Regions from separate parts of the Psychrobacillus sp. FSL K6-4615 genome, predicted to be linked through region 1. Evidence: riboswitches for the same ligand, from Rfam matches in the RefSeq annotation. Region 1 holds a riboswitch; the other holds the start of a gene.
The links. Region 1 has a riboswitch for FMN ahead of ribE (riboflavin synthase). Riboswitches for the same ligand answer to the same signal wherever they lie in the genome.

Region 1 (7,448 bases):
ACAATGGTATGAAAAATGGAAAACTAGACTTGAAAATCAACAGGTGTCAGAAGAATTTATAAAGCAACTAATGCAGAAAAGTAATCCAGTAGTTATTCCGAGAAATCATCGAGTAGAAGAAGCGCTTGATGCAGCAGTGAATAATGAGGACTATAGTGTATTAAACAATTTGCTAAGTGTAATTTCACATCCTTATGATTACAAGGCAGACTATATGGATTATACTACTCTTCCTCCTGATACTTCAGGACCGTACAAAACGTTTTGCGGTACTTAATCCAAAGGAAAGAAAAGTCTGTGAACCTTAAAAGTTTACGGGCTTTTCTCACTTACAGGAGAGGATAAATATCAAAAACTGAAATGTATTACGTTATGCAGATTTAATCTTGTAACTCAGTCTTTTTTTCTTTAAAATTAATAGTAATCATATTTGTTTAATCTTTTTATGAATAAGGGAGTCTTAGAAATTATGCAGAAAAATAAAGTAGCGGATAAAGTCCGTAGAATAATTTTAATCGTCATAGGAGCAGCTATAGCTGGTTATGCACTGGAAGCAGTTTTAATACCAAACTCAGTTATTGATGGCGGCGTAACAGGTGTTAGTATCATGGGAACATATTTGTTTAATATACCACTTGGACTTTTACTCTTTATATTAAATATACCGTTTGTATATATTGGTTATAAACAAGTGGGGAGAACCTTTGCAATAATGAGTATCATTGGTATAGCATCCCTATCTATTTCAACAGTTTTAATGCATCAAATTGAGCCGATTCTGAGTGCAAAAGATCCACTATTAGTAGTAATATCTGGAGGGGTAATGCTAGGTATTGGTATTGGTGTGGTATTACGTAACGGTGGTGCACTTGATGGTGCAGAAGTTCTAGCGGTTCTAGTATCTCGAAAAGTACCATTTTCAGTAGGAGATATAATCTTATTTATTAATGCGTTTATTTTTCTAGGTGCTGGTTTTATATATGGCTTAGAAGGAGCACTCTATTCAGCTACTACTTATTACATAGCTAAAATAGTAATTGATGTTATTCAAGTTGGACTTGAAAGTTCCAAATCAGTTCGTATAGTTAGTAAAGAATCAGAGGAAATTGGGTCTGCAATACAAGATCGTTTAGGACGTGGTGTAACGTACTCCAGTGGCCGCGGAGGTTTCTCCAATGAAACTATGGATATTGTCACATGTGTAATCACTCGCATGGAAGAAAATAAGTTAATAACAATTATTAAAGAATTGGATCCTGGTGCTTTTATTGTGATCACAGATGTGGCAGAAGTAAGAGGCGGTACGTTCAAAAAACGAGATATTCACTAAAATATAAATACCCGTTAGATGAGTATATACGCTCATTTAACGGGTATTATTGTTTTAAAGTTATTTTCGTTTCTTCTTCCCGAGATCTTTTACAGAAGTTTTGCTTTTATCTACCACTTTTTCAAATTCTACCTGAACCTGAATACCATTTTCTTCTGTTTCCTGTACATTAATTACTTTACCTTTTCTACCTTTGATTTTAAGATCATCATCGATGGAAGGGATATCTCTTAATACTTGAGTTAAAATAACCATATTTTTCTCCATAAAATGAACTGCAAACATTTCCATTTCCCCTTACTTTATAATTTAGAATCTATGTATTTTATGATTATTTAAAAGTTATAGAACTTTAAAATAGATAAACCATATTAGTTTATTGTTAAATTGTTTAGTGTTAAACTAAATTAGAAATCATTAGAGAAAAAGGAGTGTTAAAGATGAGTAAACTTCAAGATAAAGTTGTAATCATTACTGGTGGTGCTGGTGGAATTGGATTTGGGATGGCAAAAGCAATGGCTAAAGAAGGCGCAATCGTTGCAATTGTAGATGTGAATGAGGAGACAGGTAAAGCAAGTGAGAAATTACTACAAGAAATTTCCCCAAGATCAATGTTTTTAAAAGCAGATCTTATGGATCGCGAAAACTTACCAAATATCATTAAAACAATAGTTGATAACTATGGTAAGTTGGATGTACTTGTAAATAATGCACATGCATCAAAACAATTAATGATTGAGAATATTACACAAGCGGATCTTGATCTATCATTTGGGACTGGATTCTATCCAACATTCTATTTAATGCAGGCTGCACTGCCTTACTTAAAAGAAACAAAAGGAAATATTATTAACTTTGCTTCAGGGGCAGGATTGGCTGGTCATGAAACTCAAGGAGCATATGCTGCTGCTAAAGAAGCAATTCGTGGGATATCACGTGTCGCTGCAAACGAATGGGGTCGTTTTGGTATTAATGTGAATATTATCAGTCCAGTTGCTAACTCAGAGGGAGTACAAGCATGGGCAAAAGCTCAACCTGAATATTATAAAGCAGTACTAAGTAAAATACCGATGGGTCGTTTCGGTGAAGTAGAAGAGGATATTGGACGTGTAGCAGTATTTTTAGCTAGTGAGGATTCAAGATATATTACAGGTCAAACGATGATGGTTGATGGTGGATCCATCATGTTGCGTTAATAGAAGGAATTAGTATGGAGAAAACAAATTTATTTAAATTGATTCATGCAACTGAAATAATCTCAAACGAAAATATAGTTAAATTCTCTTCTAAATTTGAATTTCCAGTAGGAATATCTGCAATTTTGGTACTAGCTCAATTACGTGCAAATGGTCCGGTAATGCAAAGTGGTTTAGCAGAGACCTTAGGGTATACAAAAGGAGCAATCACAAATATTTCTAGCAAGCTAGTGAAGTTTGAATTAGCGGAACGACTGTATAGTGAAGAAGATCGCCGGACGATCCATCTTCAGATTACAGAAAAAGGGCGATCTGCTTTAATGGAAGCACAAAAGATTGGCGAAGAAATATTTGTGGAGTTATTTGAAGAGTTGACTGTGGAAGAATTAGATCAGTATTTGTACATACAGCAAAAAGTATTAAACAGTATGAAAAATAAAAGATTGTCATCATCATGATCTAATTATTTTTTAGAGAAAAGTTAGCTAAGACCCTCAACATAAGAGGTTCTTAGCTTTTTATGTTTTTCAAAATCCTTTTGTATAATGTAAAAGTACTCAACTCCTTGCAATTAAGATATGAAATTGTTATGCTAAGAACAATTTTATAACATTCCTTCGGGGTCGGGTGAAATTCCCAATCGACAGTAAGAGAGAAATCTCAAAGCCTGTGAGCCGTAAAACGCATGATTTGGTGAGAATCCAAAGCCGACAGTTAAAGTCTGGATGGGAGAAGGAGAAAGTTGCCTATTTGGAGGTTTTTTAGTTATGCTAAAAAAGGAACAAAAGGCTTATTAAAGTATGACTTCTCTCGCATCCATAAATTTGGGTGCGTTTTTTAATGTCTAGCTATAGCGTTTGTCGGTGCCAACAAATCTGGGTAAGTCAGTTTGTTGGGACATGATCCCGCGAGCATAGGCGCTTCTACTTTTTAAAATTGAATAACTATCCTTCGGGGTCGGGTGAAATTCCCAATCGACAGTAAGAGAGAAATCTCAAAGCCTGTGAGCCGTAAAACGCATGATTTGGTGAAAATCCAAAGCCGACAGTTATAGTCTGGATGGGAGAAGGAGTAGTTCAATGCTTTTTGAGAGAAAAACACAAAAGGCTTATTTGAATCTACCTAATTTCCCTCCGACACTTATGTGTACGGAGGTTTTTGTTTGAAGTAGGCTTTAGATTCCATCTAAAAGTACTTACTAATAAGGAGGATACGATGTTTACAGGAATTGTTGAAGAGCTTGGCACCATTAAGAACGTACAAACATCTGCTAGCAGTATGCAACTTATTATCCGAGCAAAACGAATTTTAGAGGACATCAAATTAGGTGATAGTATTGCAGTGAATGGTATCTGTTTAACAGTAATCGCATTTTCAAGATTTGAATTTACAGTGGACGTTATGCCAGAGACGTTTTATGCAACTACAACAAAATTATTAAATAGCAGTTCAGTTGTCAATTTAGAAAGAGCATTAGCGGCAAACGGTCGATTCGGTGGACATTTCGTTACAGGACATGTGGATGGTGTGGGTACCATATTGAAAAAGCGCCATGCAGCAAATGCAGTGTATATCGATATTATAGTACCAGAAGAGGCAAGTCACTTTTGTATTCCAAAGGGGTCTATAACGATTGATGGAACAAGTTTAACTATTTTTGCTATAAATAAGTCGACGGTAACAGTTTCATTAATTCCCCACACAAATAAGGAAACAGTTCTAGGCATGAAAAAAGCGGGTGAACTCGTTAATATCGAAGGTGACATGCTAGGGAAGTATGTGCATCAATTTAGTACAAAGAAAAGTGAATCGACTATCACCCAGGACTTTTTACAGCAGAACGGTTTTTAAGGAGAAATTAGCATGCTAAATACGATAGAAGAAGCAATTACAGATTTAACACAAGGAAAGCTTATTATTTTAGTAGATGATGAAAACCGTGAAAATGAAGGTGATTTCCTTTGCTTAGCAGAATTTGCAACACCAGAAAACATCAATTTCATGGCTAAGTATGGTCGAGGATTGATTTGTATGCCTATTCATGAAGAAATCGCAGAGGTATTGCAATTACATCCGATGGTTTCTAATAATACAGATTCTCATCAAACTGCATTTACTGTGTCGATTGATCATGAAAACACTTCAACGGGCATAAGTGCGTTTGATCGATCAGAGACGATGTTACAAGTCATTAAGCCACAAGCAAAGGCACAACAGTTTAAACGACCAGGACATGTCTTTCCGCTAATCGCAAAGCCAGGTGGTGTACTGGAAAGACGAGGTCATACGGAAGCTGCAGTTGACCTTGCCATGCTTTGTGCATCAGCTAAATCAGGTGTAATTTGCGAAATAATGAACGATGATGGTTCAATGGCACGCTTACCAGATTTACTGGAACTTGCCAAACAATATCAATTAAAGATTGTCACAATCGAAGAACTATCAAGGTATTTAATAAATATTAAAGCTAGCTGAGGAGAGAATAAGATGGTAAAAACAATCGAAGCAAATTTAATCGGAACAGATTTGAAAGTAGGTATTGTTGTCGGACGTTTTAATGATTTCATCAATGCAAAACTAGTTGACGGTGCAATAGATGGGTTAAAACGTCATGGTGTCGTTGAAGAAAGTATTGAAGTTGCTTGGGTTCCTGGTGTGTTTGAAGTACCATTTATTGCAAAAAAAATGGCGGATTCCCAAAAATACGATGCAATCATTGGTCTTGGTACAGTAATCAGAGGTTCAACGACACACTATGATTATGTTTGCAACGAAGCAGCAAAAGGAATTGCACAAGTAGGTTTACAAACTGGAGTACCAGTTATTTTTGGTATCGTCACTACAGAATCTATAGAACAAGCTATTGAACGGGCAGGTACAAAGGTTGGAAACAAAGGATACGATGCAGCCGTCTCTGCAATTGAGATGGCAAATCTGTTAAAGGTCATGTCGTGATAATTGACTTACTTAATATCTAGAAATGACTTAGAAACAAGAGGAAAAGTATAAACAATTAATCTGAAACTTCATGGATTTGAACATGGATCAATTCATTAGTATCAGTAAAATATTCAATTTTAACAGAGACTCCAAATTCTTTATCACTCTCTTTTAACCTTAGACGGAACTTTTCAATGGTAGAATTTTCTTTCGGTTCACTTCCTTCATAAAGGTAGTCAATTATACTTGCATGGGGAAATTTGGATTGAGTTTCTTTTACAGCAACTTGTCCCCATTTAGCATAGGCAGGGGTTTCCTGATGAGTAGGAGCGGTTTTAGGTATATATGTTGTTAATGTCTGCATAGAAGCTATAATGGTAAGTTCGATAACTAGTTTTTGCATAATTCATCACTTCTCCTTTCCTTTAGAATGTGTCATTCAAAAGAAATCATTCTATCGTTATTTTGATTCCTAATGAGGAGAGCAATAATTCTGACAAAATATAAAATTGTAATATAATGAAAGAAGAACATGATTTGAATTAGAGGGGGTAACATAATGGAATTAGGATTAGCAGGAAAAGTAGCAATCGTTACGGGCTCAAGTAAAGGGATAGGTTTACAAACAGCTTTACAATTAGTGCAAGAAGGGGCTAAGGTAACTCTTTGTGCTCGAGGAGAAGAACAATTAAAAGAGGCTGCGGCATTTATTAATAGTGAAACAGGGGTACAAGTACTTATTGTTCCTGCGGATATTACCAAAGAAGAAGCATGCAAAGAAATTATTCAAAAAACAGTAGATCATTATGGACGTATTGATATTTTAGTTAATAATGCTGGTACTTCTTCTGCAAACCCTTTTGAATCAGTGGAAACAGATTTGTGGCAAACAGATTTAGATTTAAAATTATTTGGAGCTATACATACGTCAAAAGCTGCAATACCCTATATGAGAAAAGTGGGCGGAGGAGCAATTGTAAACGTAACAGCAGTATTAGGAAAAACACCTCCTGCTAGTTCGCTGCCAACAACTGTTAGTCGAGCAGCTGGAATGGCATTGACTAAAGCGATGAGCAAAGATTTGGGAAAAGATAATATCCGAGTTAATACAGTATGTATTGGCCTTATTAGAAGCAACCAAATCGAATTGAAGTGGAAAAAAGAAGCTCCAGAACTTACTTGGGAAGAATATTCTAAAAATGTAGTTGGTCCAACGATTCCACTTCAGCGAATTGGTGAAACTTTAGAAGCAGCAAATGTCATTACTTTTTTAGTGTCAGATGCCGCGTCTTATGTAACGGGAACATCTGTTAATATTGATGGTGGATCTGGTGGGACGCTTTAAATAAAAAAAGAACCCGAATGGGAACCCCTATAGGGCCATTCGGGTTTAATGAAGATAGGTCATCTTACAGGTTCCAATTCGGAGTAGATGACAGATCCGTTTCTTTGGAGTTTATGCCAATTATGGCGATTACCGAAAATATAAAGGATGGATCCATAAAAGAAGAAAAAGGTATCCAGCAAGCGATAAGTTACAGACTCCCAAATAGTAAATAATATAATTTTTAACCACTGCTTAGAAGAAAAGGTATAACCAAAATGTCCAGCGCGTTGAACCGCTACTAATCTTAAAATGAATTCACTAGACCATGCAGTAATAAGCAATACAATGGTAAATGGAGATACATTCCCTAAATATAAGGTAATTGGTAATATAAAAATTGTGATTATCCCTAAAATGCTAAGTACAATGGATTCGAATAATAAAAAAAAGGAGAACCTTTTACTTAGTTTGGTAAAAAAATCTTTTTTATATAGATTAATACAATCTAGAAAACCTTTTTGCCAACGAACTCGCTGATGTAATAGAGATTTGAAATCTTCAGGAACTTCTGTATAGCAAACTGCCTCAGGAACAAATATCATCTTTTCACCGAGTTTCCGCTCATGAATAAATTTATGAAGTCTAAAAGTAATTT
Region 2 (7,448 bases), 160 kb from region 1:
GTAGCGTATTGTAATATTCAATATAGGTTTCTATTTCTTGCGTCGCTTCTTCTAAAGAGCGAAATGAATTTCGATAGATACATTCATTTTTTAAAATACCAAAAAAACCTTCCATTAAGGCATTATCTAAACAGTTTCCTTTGCGTGACATACTTTGTGACATGTTATAAGGTTTTATCAACTGTTGAAAACGCGGGATTTGATACAGCCAGCCTTGATCCGAATGGATCAATACTTGATCTTGAAGAGATAAATTTGCCCGTTTGATCGCATTTCCAAAAGAATCTTGTATTAGGCCAAAGTTCGGGTTTTGTGTAATAGAATAACCGACAATCTCCCGGTTAAACACATCTAAAAAGGCGGATAAATAAAGTTTATTGCCGGCTACTTTAAATTCTGTTACATCTGTTAGCCATACTTGATTTGGTTTTTCTGTCTCGAAATGACGATTGATTTTATTATTCGCAATCTGACCAACCTCGCCACGGTACGAACGATATTTCTTTGCCTTTTGAACACCATGTAAACCAAGGTCATTCATTAAACGGCGTACCGTTTTATGATTAATAAAAAATCCTTCTTTGCGTAAGGCTAAAACAATTCGACGATACCCGTACAACTCTTTGTGTTGGTAGAATATACGTTCAATCGCTTCTTTTATCGTTGCGTATTTATCTGCCTTCTCTAAGTTCTTCTTATGATAATAGTAAGTTGCTTTTTTTACTTCAGAAACATGTAATAAAATTTGTAGAGGAAATTCATGCCTTAATTCATCAATCACTCTTACTTTCTCTTTGGTTGGGACTTCTTTTTTTCTTGAACTAAGGCATCTAACTTTTTTAAATAAGCATTCTCTGCTCTTAAGTATTCAAGTTCTTCTTGTAATTTTCCGATGTCTGTCATACCTTGTTTCGGCTGCTTTTTCTTCATATCACGACGCTCCCTTTTCAAATAATAGAGCGTCCATTCCTCTTCTGACATGTATTGATGCATCCACTTCCAGATGGTTGCACGACTGGGAATGTTAAAACGACCAGCTACTTTTGAATAAGGTTCAGCTGTCTCTATCATATGTTGTATTACGTGTATTTTAAAAGATTCCTCATAACCTTTACAAGCAGGAGCCATTAATCCTTCCATTCCATGAAATCGATAGATTTCTATCCAACTACTAATAACCATCTTATCGACACCCAGGTCGCGAGCGATTTTTCTTAATGGCATTCCTTTCTCAAAAAAGGCATCAATTACTTCTGCTTTTTTTATGTTCATAACGTGCACCCCCAAGTTAGTTTTAAGTCCAACATTTTGGGTGCACATCATAGCTTGAGCTGAAGACCCCGCGGAAGCGCAGCGAACGAGGAGGCTGAAGCCAAGCCCGCGGAAAGCGTCCGCCTGAAGCGAAAATCAGTATTATCATTCTTTCTTTTCAGCTCCATGAACCAAGTATATTTTCTTTTTAAAAAAAGTTGTTCCTCCTAGTGGAGAAACAACTTTTTGTTAATTTGTATTAGGTTTCATATATGAACTAGTTACTTTATCAAGCAATGGCTTCATTCGTTTGAATAAAACAATCATCACGATCGTTACTAATATACCTTTAATAAGATTAAATGGTAATATACCAAAAATGATCGTATTAAACAAAGCAGTGCCTGTTTCCATAGGGAAATTTAAGAAATAAGCGTACATTGGTAAAAATACATAATAATTTAGTACACTCATCCCAATAGCCATAGAGACTGTACCTGCTCCGAGTCCTGCCATAATGCCTTTGGACGAAGTAACTTTGCGATAAATCAAATACACAGGTGCGATAAACAAGATACTAGTTACAAAGTTAGCCATATGACCAACAGGTACACCAGTTGGACTTCCTGCAAATAACCAATCTAGTACATTTTTTAAAAATGCGACTAAAATTCCTGCAACTGGTCCCATTGTGATTGCAGCGATTAATGCTGGTATATCACTAAAGTCCACCTTTAAATAAGCCGGTAAAACCGGTAATGGAAATGCAAGTAGCATTAAAACAAAAGAAATACTACTCAGCATTGCGACTGCAATAAGCATTCGCGTTTTGCCTTTTAACATAAATCCTCTCTCCTTTTGCGATTCACTCCACAAGAAGAAAGGTTCAGAACGTTTGCATACTTAAAAAATCCCTCGAACTTATAGAAGTTCAAGGGAGAAACAAGGTACACTTTAATAAGCGTATCCGTATAAGCATACGAAAAACGACTGCACCTTCACCTTCTCCCATCCAGACTATACTGTCGGCTTTGGAATTTAACCAAATCAACCTGTTAAGGTTCGCGGGCTGAAGAAATAAATTTCTAATACCGCCGGTCGGGAATTGCACCCTGCCCCGAAGATGAATCAATATTTTGTTGTCCTCCAAGAATATATCTTGAATTAATAACATTTTATCAAATTAAAACAATATATGCAACAGACCTGTTTGCAACTGAGAATACTAGGCAAATTTATGTTATGGGCGATAATAAAAATTTAAGGGCTGTCTCGGATCGCTTATGGGCTGGGCTATCCTCAAGTTTTCTACTAGCAGGATCGTTAATTATAGGTATAGGCCATCACATATATCTTAAAACAAAAATGCCAAGCTTAAGTTAATAAGCATTGGCATTTTTTATTATTGAATTGTTTGCATAGTAAAACCATTTGGCCCCACTGGAACTGGAAGTGGACTAGAAAAATCTATTTCATTCCATTTTTCTTGTACGATATTCTCTAATCGGATAGTTTGATTGAAGCTTGCAGCTGTAAGCGAGAAAGCTTCTATCAAACGAGATGCATCACTTTCATTTAGTGATTCCAAATCTAAAGGCTCATCAAAATGTACAACAAGTCCCTTATCTTCCTTAACTGAATAAGTTACATCATTCGGAATAACAGAAGTATAAATTTCATTTTCAGGATTTTTCATCCCCTGCAATGCTTCTAATAGTGTATTGAAAGTTTTATTGAAGTTTGGTGTTAAATAGGTCACCTGATTAAAAGCCTTATATGCAAAATAATTTACCTTCTGCTCTGTGCCAGTTAACACCAAAGGTTCATCTATAGTCCCTACTTGATCCCATTCGATTGGGGATCCATCTTCATTTACTCTTAAGAACGAATCAAAATCGGTAAAGACCTCATTGATTGAAGAGATGTATGGTACAGCTGTTCCAGGTGCAGAATCGTAACCATGATCTGCTGGTAAGTAATGTTTTAATATTTTACCTTCTGCTCTAAAGTAGCCTTTGTAAGGATGATATTCTTGGAAACCAAGAGAAGTTTCGTCAATCTCCAGAGCATACTGATTATATAATTCTAAGCTACTAGGTTCCATATTTGGAAAATCCGCTTCTATTTTCTCTTGAGGAATGACAATCGTGATTGGTACAGTGAGCGCATTTTCTAATAGAGTAAAATGAAATACCGTTCCATCACCTAAATCCTGCTCATAAACAGAAGTAAAAGTCCGATCAAATGGAGCTATTTCTACATTAGAAGCTAACTTTTCAGACATAGTTGTCATACCAACAGATTCTTCTTCTTTAGCATCCATAGAGGATTCCTCTGGTACTTCTAGAGTTCTCATTTGATCGTCTGCTGTGGTCGATTCTTCGACAGTATCAGCTGTGGAACTCTCATTGTTATTTATATAGGAAGAGACGAGTACGGTTAATAATAATACAGATGCTACAGAAATGATAAATGGTAGCCATTTGTTCATAGACACCTGTATTCGTTTACGTTGCTCAAATTTCTCTTGCGTTTCTATTTTTGACTTAAGCTGCTGGTAAACTTCTTCTTTTGAGCGCTTATCTGTAAACTTGGGCATCTTTTTTAATAGTTCATCTAATTCACGGTCTTCTGCTTTTTTCTCACTCATGATGAACATCTGCCTCCTTTTGCTTATCAGATAATCGCTCACGAAGTGCTTTTATTGCACGATGTTGCGTTGTCTTCACTTTCCCTTCGGACCAATTTAAGATTTCCGATGTTTCTGCAATCGAAAGCTCCTGGAAATACCGCATTATAATAACCATTTTCTGATCTCCCGTACAATCATCCAACGCAACTAATAATGTTCTCATCTCATCATTGAGCTGCACTAAATCTTCCGGTAGCATATCTGAAGATGCAAGTTGCATCGTTTCCCAGTCAAATGAGTCAAATAATCTCTTTTTCCGGACAGCTTGTTTTCTAAAATGGTCAATTGCTATGTTTTTGGCTATTGAGAATAACCATGTTTTTTCTGAACTTTTCCCCTCGAAGCTACTATAAGCTCTGAGTACTCGTACATATACTTCTTGGACCAAGTCTTCCGCAGTTTGTCTATTTTTCACCAAATATATGAGAAACTGAAAAACATCTTGATGATAGGTATCATACAAGCGGTGGAAAACGGAGTCATTCATATGCTCCCCCCGTTCTATCAATTAGTCGTTTCAAGTAAGTATTTGTTACACAGCTTCTATTGGCAATTTAATGATAAAGGATGTTCCTATCCCTATTTCGCTTTCCGCTGATAACACACCATCATGTCGTTCTACTATGTTTTTAGCAATAGCCAATCCTAAGCCTGTGCCACTTTTTCCCCTTGTTCTGGCTTTATCTGCTTTATAAAAACGTTCAAATACATATGGAAGATCTTCTTTCGGAATCCCATACCCTGTGTCGATAACCTTTATAACGAACTGTGCGTCTGTCCTACTCAATTGCACGGTAACAGAACCATTTTCTGGAGTATGTCTAAGTGCATTATCGATTAAATTGGTTAGTACTTGCTCCATACGATCCTCATCTAGATGCATGGATAAGTTTTCTGTCAGGTTATGTTCAAAGTACAAGCCAATATCTTTTTCTTTAGCAGCCTGGTCAAATTTTTGCGTAATTCTTTCAATTGTCGGAATGACTAGAACGTTCTCTTTATATATACTAAGATATCCTGACTCTAAGCGTGCTAAATCTAACAATTCGGTTACTAATCTTCCCATTCGCTTAGATTCATCATATATAATACGCATCATTTCATTTTTGTCTTCTTCCGTGGTCACTACATTATCGATTATTGCTTCTGAATACCCATGAAGCATCGAAATAGGAGTTCTTAACTCATGTGAAACGTTCGCGATAAAATCTGATCTCATTTTATCTAAACGATGTTGTTCCGTCATATCACGAAGCACGATTACTGCTCCTCGAACGACATTTCCACTAGAATATAAAAGGCTTATAGATGCTGCAAAATAGGATCCTTTAATCTCTAATTCTTCGTCAAACTCTTCTTTTACTTCAAACACATATTCCAATAAGTGCTGGAGCTCAGCAGGAAGTTTAGAATCTTCTGTTGCTTCCAAACTTTTATACCACTTATCCAATAGAAGATCTGCCTGAGGGTTTTTAACTTGAACTTCAAATTTTGTATCAAAAGTAATAACAGCATCCGTCATAGACGTTAATATACTTGCTAATTGTTCCTTTTCTTGGTTAATCACTTCTACATGATGCTTCAATTGTTTACCCATCTGGTTAAAGGCGATTCCTAGTTCACCTATTTCATCTTTTTGAAGATACGGAACTTTTGTTTCAAAATTACCTTGTGCCAACTGGATTGCTGCTTCTCTCATAGATCTTAGTGGTAATGTAATTCGTGAAGTTAAAAAGAATGTGAACATCGTAGTTAAAAGTAAGGCGATAAATCCAGATAAGAAAACAATTTTCGTAGTACTATTTGTCGTTTTACTGACAACCTCTAAACTTTGATAGATAAAAACAGCACCATGGATATTTTTATTGGATTCTAAAGGTGCGGCTAAAATAATATAATCTTCCATCCGATCCTCACTATTTATAGCGGGCATTAGCATTTTTTTGACGATTGGTTCATTAGATGTATATATTTTAGATAAGTCCTTATCATCCAATATCTTTTCCTGTACTACCTCTTTGTTGAGGCCCTCATGGATAGACAAAAAAATGGACTCAGAATTACGTACAATTAGAGTATTCGTTTCTGTACCTAATATATCTCGGATTATTTCAAACGAATCTTCTACATTTTCATGTTGCTCAACTATTTTCCCTATGGTCACTGCTTCTTTGCGAAGGGTGTCCTCTGCTTGTTCTGTATGGAAATCTCCTAAAAATTCAAGTAATAAAACGGTTACAATAAATAACACAAATAAGACGAGAAGCAATATGGTTCCCCATAGCTTCCCGACAACACTATTCCAAAGTCTATTCATTTATAACCTCAAATTTATACCCAACACCCCATACAGTTACAATCATTTTAGCAGACTTTTCGGAAACTCTGTTTAACTTTTCACGCAACCGTTTTACGTGAGTGTCAACTGTTCTTAAATCACCGAAGAAATCATAATGCCAAACTTCTTTTAATAATTGCTCGCGATCAAATACTTTGTCTGGTGCTTTTGCTAAGAAGTAAAGTAATTCATATTCCTTAGGAGTTAAACCTACCTCTACACCATCTGCAGTTACTCTATGAGCATCATGATCTATTGTAAGGTGTGGAAAAACTACTATTTCTTTAGAAATAGACGATCCCTGTGAAGGTGCAAATGCAGTAGAACGTTTTAACAAAGCTTTTACTCGTAACACTACTTCTCTAGGGCTAAACGGTTTCACTATATAATCGTCTGCTCCTAGTTCAAAACCTTCTACGCGATTAGCTTCTTCCCCTTTAGCTGTCAATAATATAATAGGAGTTTCTTTATGAACACGTAGTTCTGTCATCACTTCTATACCATCTTTTTCAGGCATCATTATATCTAAAAGGATACAATTATAATCATATTCTAAGGCTAACTTTAATGCGACTTCCCCATTTTCAGCTTCTTCTACTTCGTAACCTTCTCGCTCTAAATACATTTTCAAAAGACGACGAATACGTTCTTCATCCTCAACTACTAGAAGTTTAATTGTTTCAGACATAGTTTTATCAAACCTTTCTATCAACATCTACTTTACATTGTACAATTACTGTATCCAAAATGAAAGAAAAGCCCTTCCCCCCTTGTTATATAAAGAGTAAAGAGCTTTCCACAAGTACACACATTCTGTTTCGTTTCAGTCTAGTTAGCATTTATAAAAGCTTACACTTTTTTAAGCGTAGGAATGTAATCCTGCTAAAATTAGATTTACTGCAATCAAGTTAAACATAATTATGATGAATCCGATTAAAGCGATCCAGGCAGACTTCTTACCTTCCCAACCTTTTGATAAGCGAAGATGTAAGAACACTGCATAAAATAAGAAAGTGATAAGTGCCCATACTTCTTTTGGATCCCAGCCCCAGAAACGCGACCACGCTTCATGTGCCCATATCATAGCAAATATTAAGGCCCCAAGTGTAAACACAGGGAATCCAATTAATACGGAACGATACCCAATTTCATCCATCAATTGAGAAT

Region 2: another riboswitch for FMN. It lies ahead of MKX53_RS07290 (ECF transporter S component); the one in region 1 lies ahead of ribE (riboflavin synthase).

Annotation. Positions count from the first base shown of each region.
Region 1 is NZ_JBBOYQ010000001.1:1,350,847-1,358,294, forward strand. It holds gene MKX53_RS06360 (protein adenylyltransferase SelO) at 1-277, shown strand, start outside; gene MKX53_RS06365 (YitT family protein) at 446-1,330, shown strand; gene MKX53_RS06370 (hypothetical protein) at 1,391-1,615, opposite strand; gene MKX53_RS06375 (SDR family NAD(P)-dependent oxidoreductase) at 1,771-2,526, shown strand; gene MKX53_RS06380 (MarR family winged helix-turn-helix transcriptional regulator) at 2,541-2,984, shown strand; FMN riboswitch at 3,136-3,267, shown strand; FMN riboswitch at 3,470-3,601, shown strand; gene ribE (riboflavin synthase) at 3,742-4,377, shown strand; partial or broken gene ribB (3,4-dihydroxy-2-butanone-4-phosphate synthase) at 4,390-4,977, shown strand; gene ribH (6,7-dimethyl-8-ribityllumazine synthase) at 5,014-5,481, shown strand; gene MKX53_RS06400 (DUF3889 domain-containing protein) at 5,540-5,869, opposite strand; gene MKX53_RS06405 (SDR family NAD(P)-dependent oxidoreductase) at 6,026-6,811, shown strand; gene MKX53_RS06410 (glycosyltransferase family 2 protein) at 6,871-7,448, opposite strand, start outside.
Region 2 is NZ_JBBOYQ010000001.1:1,513,693-1,521,140, reverse strand. It holds gene MKX53_RS07300 (IS3 family transposase) at 1-868, opposite strand, end outside; gene MKX53_RS07295 (hypothetical protein) at 784-1,272, opposite strand; gene MKX53_RS07290 (ECF transporter S component) at 1,501-2,094, opposite strand; FMN riboswitch at 2,248-2,380, opposite strand; gene MKX53_RS07285 (hypothetical protein) at 2,654-3,901, opposite strand; gene sigX (RNA polymerase sigma factor SigX) at 3,894-4,430, opposite strand; gene MKX53_RS07275 (ATP-binding protein) at 4,476-6,260, opposite strand; gene MKX53_RS07270 (response regulator transcription factor) at 6,253-6,969, opposite strand; gene ccsB (c-type cytochrome biogenesis protein CcsB) at 7,141-7,448, opposite strand, start outside.